DNA from 2 places in the Halobacillus sp. B23F22_5 genome. Region 1 is predicted to be linked to the other one. Evidence: a T-box and tRNA genes for the amino acid it is inferred to sense, from the RefSeq annotation. Region 1 holds a T-box; the other holds one or more tRNA genes.
The links. A T-box is a leader RNA that pairs with one kind of tRNA and senses whether it is charged. The one in region 1 lies ahead of ACGTN9_RS14735 (valine--tRNA ligase), so its partner is inferred to be a tRNA-Val.

Region 1 (3,427 bases):
TTGCAGACCGCTATCAAATTTCCATAACTAACTTGACGAAGGTGAATAATGTATTCGAAGATGATCTTAGACCTGGTAAAATCATTTATATTCCTTCGCAATCATAATAGGATTCCTAAAAGGCTGTCCTGGAAGATTCCATCCCTTCCTCGACAGCCCGATCTGTTTTGAGGGAGGGATTTTTTGAATTACTTACAAACTATTATCCACAGGTATGGGATGTCGATTCATAGAACCGAACAAATCACAAATAAGTTATATCGTATTCAAACCGATTTTGGTGATTTTGCGCTAAAACAGTCCCGCTATCACTCCAATGAAGAAAGCAAATGGCTTTCCATTGCAGAATGGCTGGAAGCTAACGGGGGACAACTCGCGCCACCGATAGCCAGAACCAGGGATCGAACCCCATATGTAAAAATCGAAAATTGGCTTTATTATCTTACCCCATGGGTGGAGCACACCAAGGATGAGTATCCAAGTCATGATATAGAAAGTTTTTATCGCAGCCTGGGGATATTGCATAAACAAACGAAGCAGACATCTCTGGATAATCACCACTATGTTGAATATCTATGGAATAGAAGAGAAGCGAGCGAGCAAGCGCATCAACATCTGCTCGTTAAGATAGAGGAGTTTGAAAAGCGTCATTATATGCCCCCGCTGGGACTGGCTGTTTGTTCACAATATAAGCAGATTCATTATTCTTTAGAATTTATGAAAGATTTATTTAAGGAGTTTCCTGATCGCGAAAATATATCCGGGGATCTACCACAGGTCATTAATCATGGCAATCTGAAAAACGATCATATCATCCAATATCATGGTCATAGCTATTTTCTTAACTGGGAGCAAATGTTTGTTGGACCTGCCATGTTGGACGTCAGCAGGTTTTTTCTGAATGATTTCCGTTTTCATGATAGTCCTGTTGAAGAATATATCAAGAAATTTCCAGTGTATGAGCAATTATATGGAATGACAAACCAAGATCGTCTTCTTTTAGCGATTCACCTCATTGATCCTCATCATTATTTTTACCGGTTGGATCAATTAGCAGAGGATAAAAAATCAAGTGAGCTTGAAAAGGTACAGAAATTAGAGAAAAGTTTTCGGCGAATGGTATATGGGCGGATGATTGCCGAATCTCTTTTTTCTTCTTTTCAAGCTCAGCAAGCAAAAGAAAACGAGTCTATATCCACTCCAGATGAAACGCAATGAAAATCCCGATGAATATGCCAAGCAGAAATACATCCAATGTAGTTGGAAAGAGGAGTGTACGTAGTAATTGAAAAATCATAAGTGGCAGCATCGCTTTTTCGATGATGTAAAGCCACCTGCGGCACCATGGAGGTAGCCGGTAACGATACAGTCTACTCATTTTAATCACCTCTTTTGTATAAAATATGATGAATCGGATAAAATGATGAAAATGCGGATTTTAGCATCAAGAACTAAGTAACTGTTGATTTTAAATACATTTCTCTATACAATATGAAATATAATTGAACACGTGAAATGCCGTGATGGGGAAGAGTACAGGATGCAAACCTACAGAGAGGGAAACATGTGCTGAAAGTTTTCCAGGATATTGTATGCTAGAAGGTCGCCCCGGACGCAGCTTCTTTGAAAACGAATAAAAGTAGAAGGAGCCGGTTTGAAGCCGTTAACGAATGAAGCGCACAAGGGAGAAATATTATACCTTGTGAATAAAGGTGGTACCACGGAATCAATCTCTTTCGTCCTTTTTTGGATGAAGGGGATTTTTTTATTTTTACTTTATGAAGGTTTAACTTTGTTAAAGGAAAAAAGTATAAAAAAACTTAGGCTTTCGCCATAAGACTTAGCGATAAGCCAAGTCTTTCTAATCACGGTAATTTAAAGGAGGAAATGCAATATGACCAATCAGGAAGTATCATTACCGCCCAAGTATGATCCGACCACAGTTGAAAATGGAAGATACAAATACTGGGTGGATGGAAAATTTTTCGAAGCAACAGGTGACAAATCGAAAGAACCTTATACAGTTGTCATTCCGCCACCGAACGTTACCGGTAAACTACACCTTGGTCACGCATGGGATACTACATTGCAAGACATCATAACACGAGCAAAAAGAATGCAAGGCTACGATGTATTATGGCTTCCAGGTATGGACCATGCAGGTATCGCAACCCAGGCAAAAGTAGAAGCCAAGCTGAAAGAACAAGGCCTTTCCCGTTATGATCTAGGAAGGGAAAAATTCTTGGAACAGGCCTGGTCCTGGAAAGAAGAATATGCGGATTTCATCCGCACCCAGTGGGAGAAACTAGGGCTGGGACTGGATTACTCCCGTGAGCGTTTCACCTTAGATGAAGGGTTATCTGATGCAGTTAAAGAAGTTTTTGTAAAGCTATATGAAAAAGATTTGATCTATCGTGGTGAATATATCATCAATTGGGATCCGGCTACGAAAACCGCGCTCTCTGATATCGAGGTTATTTATAAAGATGTTACCGGGCATTTTTATCATATGAAATATCCATTAAGTGATGGTTCCGGTCATATTGAAATAGCTACTACCCGTCCGGAAACGATGTTAGGCGATACTGCAGTTGCTGTGCATCCTGAAGATGAACGCTATAAGCATCTGATTGGTAAAAAGGTTACATTGCCTGTTACCGGCCGTGAAATTGAAATTGTAGCGGACGATTATGTGGATATGGAATTTGGTTCAGGTGCAGTGAAAATCACCCCTGCTCATGATCCAAATGACTTTGAAATTGGAAACCGTCATAACTTAGAACGGATTCTTGTCATGAACGAAGACGGGACCATGAATGAAAACGCAGGCAAGTACCAGGGAATGGACCGCTTCGAATGCCGTAAACAACTGGTGAAGGATTTACAGGAACAAGGCATTTTATTCGAAATCGAAGATCATGATCATTCGGTAGGCCATTCCGAGCGTAGCGGGGCTGTCGTTGAGCCTTACCTTTCTACTCAGTGGTTTGTCAATATGGAGCCGCTGGCGAAGGAAGCGATTAAGCTCCAGCAAGGTGATGACAAGGTGCACTTTGTACCGGATCGTTTTGAAAAAACCTACCTTCATTGGATGGAAAATATCCGGGATTGGTGTATTTCAAGACAATTATGGTGGGGACATCGCATCCCGGCCTGGTATCATAAACAAACTGGGGAACTTTATGTAGGAAAAGAAGCTCCCGAGGATGCAGAAAATTGGGAGCAGGATACAGATGTATTGGATACATGGTTCTCCTCCGCATTGTGGCCATTCTCCACAATGGGCTGGCCGGATGAAAACAATGAAGATTTTCAACGTCACTTCCCTACAGATGCTTTGGTAACCGGTTATGATATCATCTTTTTCTGGGTGAGCCGCATGATTTTCCAGTCCATCGAATTTACAGATCGTCGCCCATTCAAAGAC
Region 2 (3,427 bases), on a different contig from region 1:
AGAATGATGGAATTGACCCGCGGGTTCATGATTAATAATTGGATGAGCGACAATCATTTGGGGCAGGAAGAAGTGAACTACTTAAGTACCTTCGTTATCAGTGGAGCGATTCATGTGATCAAAGACTGGATAGCGAATGACATGGATCAGTCTCCGAAGGAAATGGCTTTCATGATCAACAACTTCATTAATTATGGGTTTTCTTATTTGGATTGAGAGCGGAATTGGAATAAAAAAATCCCCGCAAGACACAGGTCTCTATGTCTTGCGAGGGTATGGATGAAGGATTTTGCTCAATATTTTCATTGCATTGATTTTTTTACTGGTAATAAAGCTTTCCACTAATTCATTACTCATTGATTTCGTTAATAGATCAAGCTTTTTGTTATCCAGTTTTTCTAAGTTCCGGCGTAGTGTAAGAGAATCGTGATAGCTTTTGGATAATGGTTTGACGAGCTTCTCATATTCCCCCATCCCCACAATATCGTGGGCCGCATAAATTCCAGTCAGCATTGATTCAAATTGACCGAAACCAAACAATGGTGTAATAGCACCGAAACAGTTTCCTATAAAAAATGTATTTCCTATTCTGGGAGTTTCAATTTTACCAATTCGATAATCCTTAATGGAATATTCGTTAAGAATTTTAAAATCCTGATCCAGTCTCCTGGAACATTCTTCGAAAAACTTTTTCCATAGCTCTTCTTTATCTAAAGACTCATTCTCAGGGTATTGCGGATATACTAACACAAGGGTTGCTTCCGTGTCGGAATGCGGAAGAACATATGCCATTCCTTTAGGAGCAAAATCATTATTGAAAAAAGTATGCACTTCCGTCTGAGTAAAATCCCCTTCAATCACAGCCCCTTTAAAACTGGCTTTATATGCCACGTCGAATGGCTGCAGTTTTTGTGTATCCAACGCGTCTCCTGTAGCGAGAACCACATGGGTATACTCTTTGGAGATATCTTTATAGGAAACATCCTGATTGAAATGGATGGTTCCTTTTAATTGGTGGGCAAGCTGTTTTTCATAGGATTCTAGATGCTTCCCCCGCATATTTGTAAACCCTAAATGTCCATCTATAAAAGAGTGTTCGTTTTCAGAATAAATGTTTACCTTTTGTATATTTGTCGTAGGCTTAAGGTGTATATCATGGTTTTCAGACAAGTACTTGACTGCATCATCATAGGGGGTGTGAAACATGAAAAACATCGCTTCTGCAATGACAAAGCGGTCGCCAACCATCGCTCGCCTTTCAAAAATATCCGCTTGATATCCATGCTTCTCCAAGGTCAGGGCGCATGCGAGTCCTGACAAACCAGCACCCATTAACGCAATTTTCATAAAATCCCCCCTTCCTGGCTTTATTTTCATAGTATAGGGAAATAACACATTTCTACTCATCAAAAAACGACTGCTACATTTGTTATAGGGATTCCAATTTTCATCTAAGTAATCCACTCTAGATAAACGCTAGTCAATCATTTCTTTCCCTGCTTATCTCCTTACTTCTGTAGCTATCATTTTTGAAAACAAAGCACAAAAGCGCAAGTGCCTTGCTCACACCCGACAAGCTTAAGTCAAGCCTCGCCGTGACGTTTTTTGTCACAGAGAGGATTGACTTAAGACCTCGAGGGGGGTAGGCGCTGGAGCTGGATGTAGCCCGCCGCAAAACGTTATCCTCAACCATCAATTTTTATAAATTCCTAGATAATAAAAAAGCCCCTGACCGTTGCAGGATCAACGGCCAGAGGCTTTTAGAACTTAGTGATTCCGATTGGGCTCGAACCAACGACCTCCACCCTGTCAAGGTGGCGCTCTCCCAGCTGAGCTACGGAATCATGGGATAAAGTTGTTTTGAATTGGACAAGTACTAATATAATATGATTTCAGTAATGTGTCAATAACTTATCGACAATTTTTTATCATTTACAGAGAACCTCTGATATGTTGGCGACCGGCACACTTAGGGTTCCAACTGAAAGAGTTTTCAATTACATGACAATCGTCAGAGCTGTCCTACTTTTTTGACAATGATATGATAAAATAGGTGTGTTACATTTATAGATAAGTTGTCGTTTTTTGGAGGTGTTCGCTTTGGGACGTGATGGAACGTTCAAGGATTTTGAAATCAATAGTTCCTATTTAGATGAAACATTGACACTGAAAGTATTTCTGCCGGAGAATTATTCTCCGCTTTATAAGTATCATATCGCGATCATGCAGGATGGTGACGATTATTTTCAAATGGGGCGGGTCGCGACATTAAGCGATAAGCTGCATAAAGACAAACGGATCGCGGATACGATTTTTGTCGGGATCCATTATCAGGATAAATATGACCGCCAGGATAAGTATCATCCGAACGGGGAAAAGCAGGCCGCTTATATCAAGTTTCTTGTTAATGAAGTTGTCCCGCTTCTGGATGAAGAACTGCCGGGTTATCATATGGGCAGCGGCAGAACGTTGATGGGTGATTCGCTCGGTGGAACAGTGGCTTTAATGACGGCACTCAAATATCCGAACACATTCGGGAATGTCATCATGCAGTCCCCTTTCGTGAACGATGAGGTGATGGATAAAGTCCAGAACAGCAAGGACATGTCCTCGCTTGCTATTTATCATACGATCGGAAGCGAAGAGACGGATGTGCCAACGACTGATGGGGACCGCAAAGATTTTGTTACCCCGAACTATGAACTGAGAAAGCTATTGAATAAAAAGCCGCTCACTTACTTTTTCCATGAACTTGACGGTGATCATACATGGAAATATTGGCAGCAGGATATGGAGCGAGCCCTGGTAACAATGTTCCGACCGTAAAGCCTATGTAAGGAAAAGCAATATTTTGGTATAATAATGACAGCCTGAATAACTGACTAATTCACTTTGCATTCAACATGAATAATAACAGTACTATTATTTATAGGAGGGTTTTTCCAATGAAGTATGGTATCGCCATTTTTCCACCAAAAAAAATACAGGATGTCGCAAACTCCTATCGGAAACGTTACGACCCGCATTATGCATTGATTCCACCACACATTACGGTAAAAGAACCATTTGAAGCAGAAGATAATGAAATCAAAGAAATGGTACCTTATTTGAAGGAAATTGCGAAAGAAATGCAGCCATTCGAAATTGAAATCAACAAAGTCAGCTCTTTCACACCAATTACAAATACCATCTATTTGAAGGTAGAGCCTACGGATATCATCATGGGATTGAACGAAAAGCTCTATGCCGAGCATCTCCCTGGTGAGCGGGAACACTCTTATGTTCCGCATATTACGATTGCCCAGAAACTTTCCGATGACGAGTATTCTGATGTTTATGGCACGCTTCGCATGAAAGGGTTCGATTTGAAAGAGACGGTCGACCGCTTCCAGCTGCTTTACCAATTGGATAATGGCTCCTGGACTGT

Region 2: it has a tRNA-Val gene. The T-box ahead of ACGTN9_RS14735 (valine--tRNA ligase) is inferred to sense a tRNA for this amino acid. The anticodon was not compared.

The regions. Positions count from the first base shown of each region.
Region 1 covers NZ_JBIEKI010000012.1:12,889-16,315, reverse strand. Annotated here, with positions in the region: gene spoVID (stage VI sporulation protein D) at 1-107, shown strand, start outside; gene ACGTN9_RS14745 (hypothetical protein) at 184-1,218, shown strand; gene ACGTN9_RS14740 (YszA family small membrane protein) at 1,190-1,378, opposite strand; T-box leader at 1,512-1,747, shown strand; gene ACGTN9_RS14735 (valine--tRNA ligase) at 1,895-3,427, shown strand, end outside.
Region 2 covers NZ_JBIEKI010000006.1:45,376-48,802, reverse strand. Annotated here, with positions in the region: gene ACGTN9_RS10535 (TetR/AcrR family transcriptional regulator) at 1-216, shown strand, start outside; gene ACGTN9_RS10530 (NAD(P)/FAD-dependent oxidoreductase) at 259-1,347, opposite strand; tRNA gene ACGTN9_RS10525 (tRNA-Val) at 1,772-1,844, opposite strand; gene ACGTN9_RS10520 (alpha/beta hydrolase) at 2,101-2,826, shown strand; gene ACGTN9_RS10515 (YjcG family protein) at 2,946-3,427, shown strand, end outside.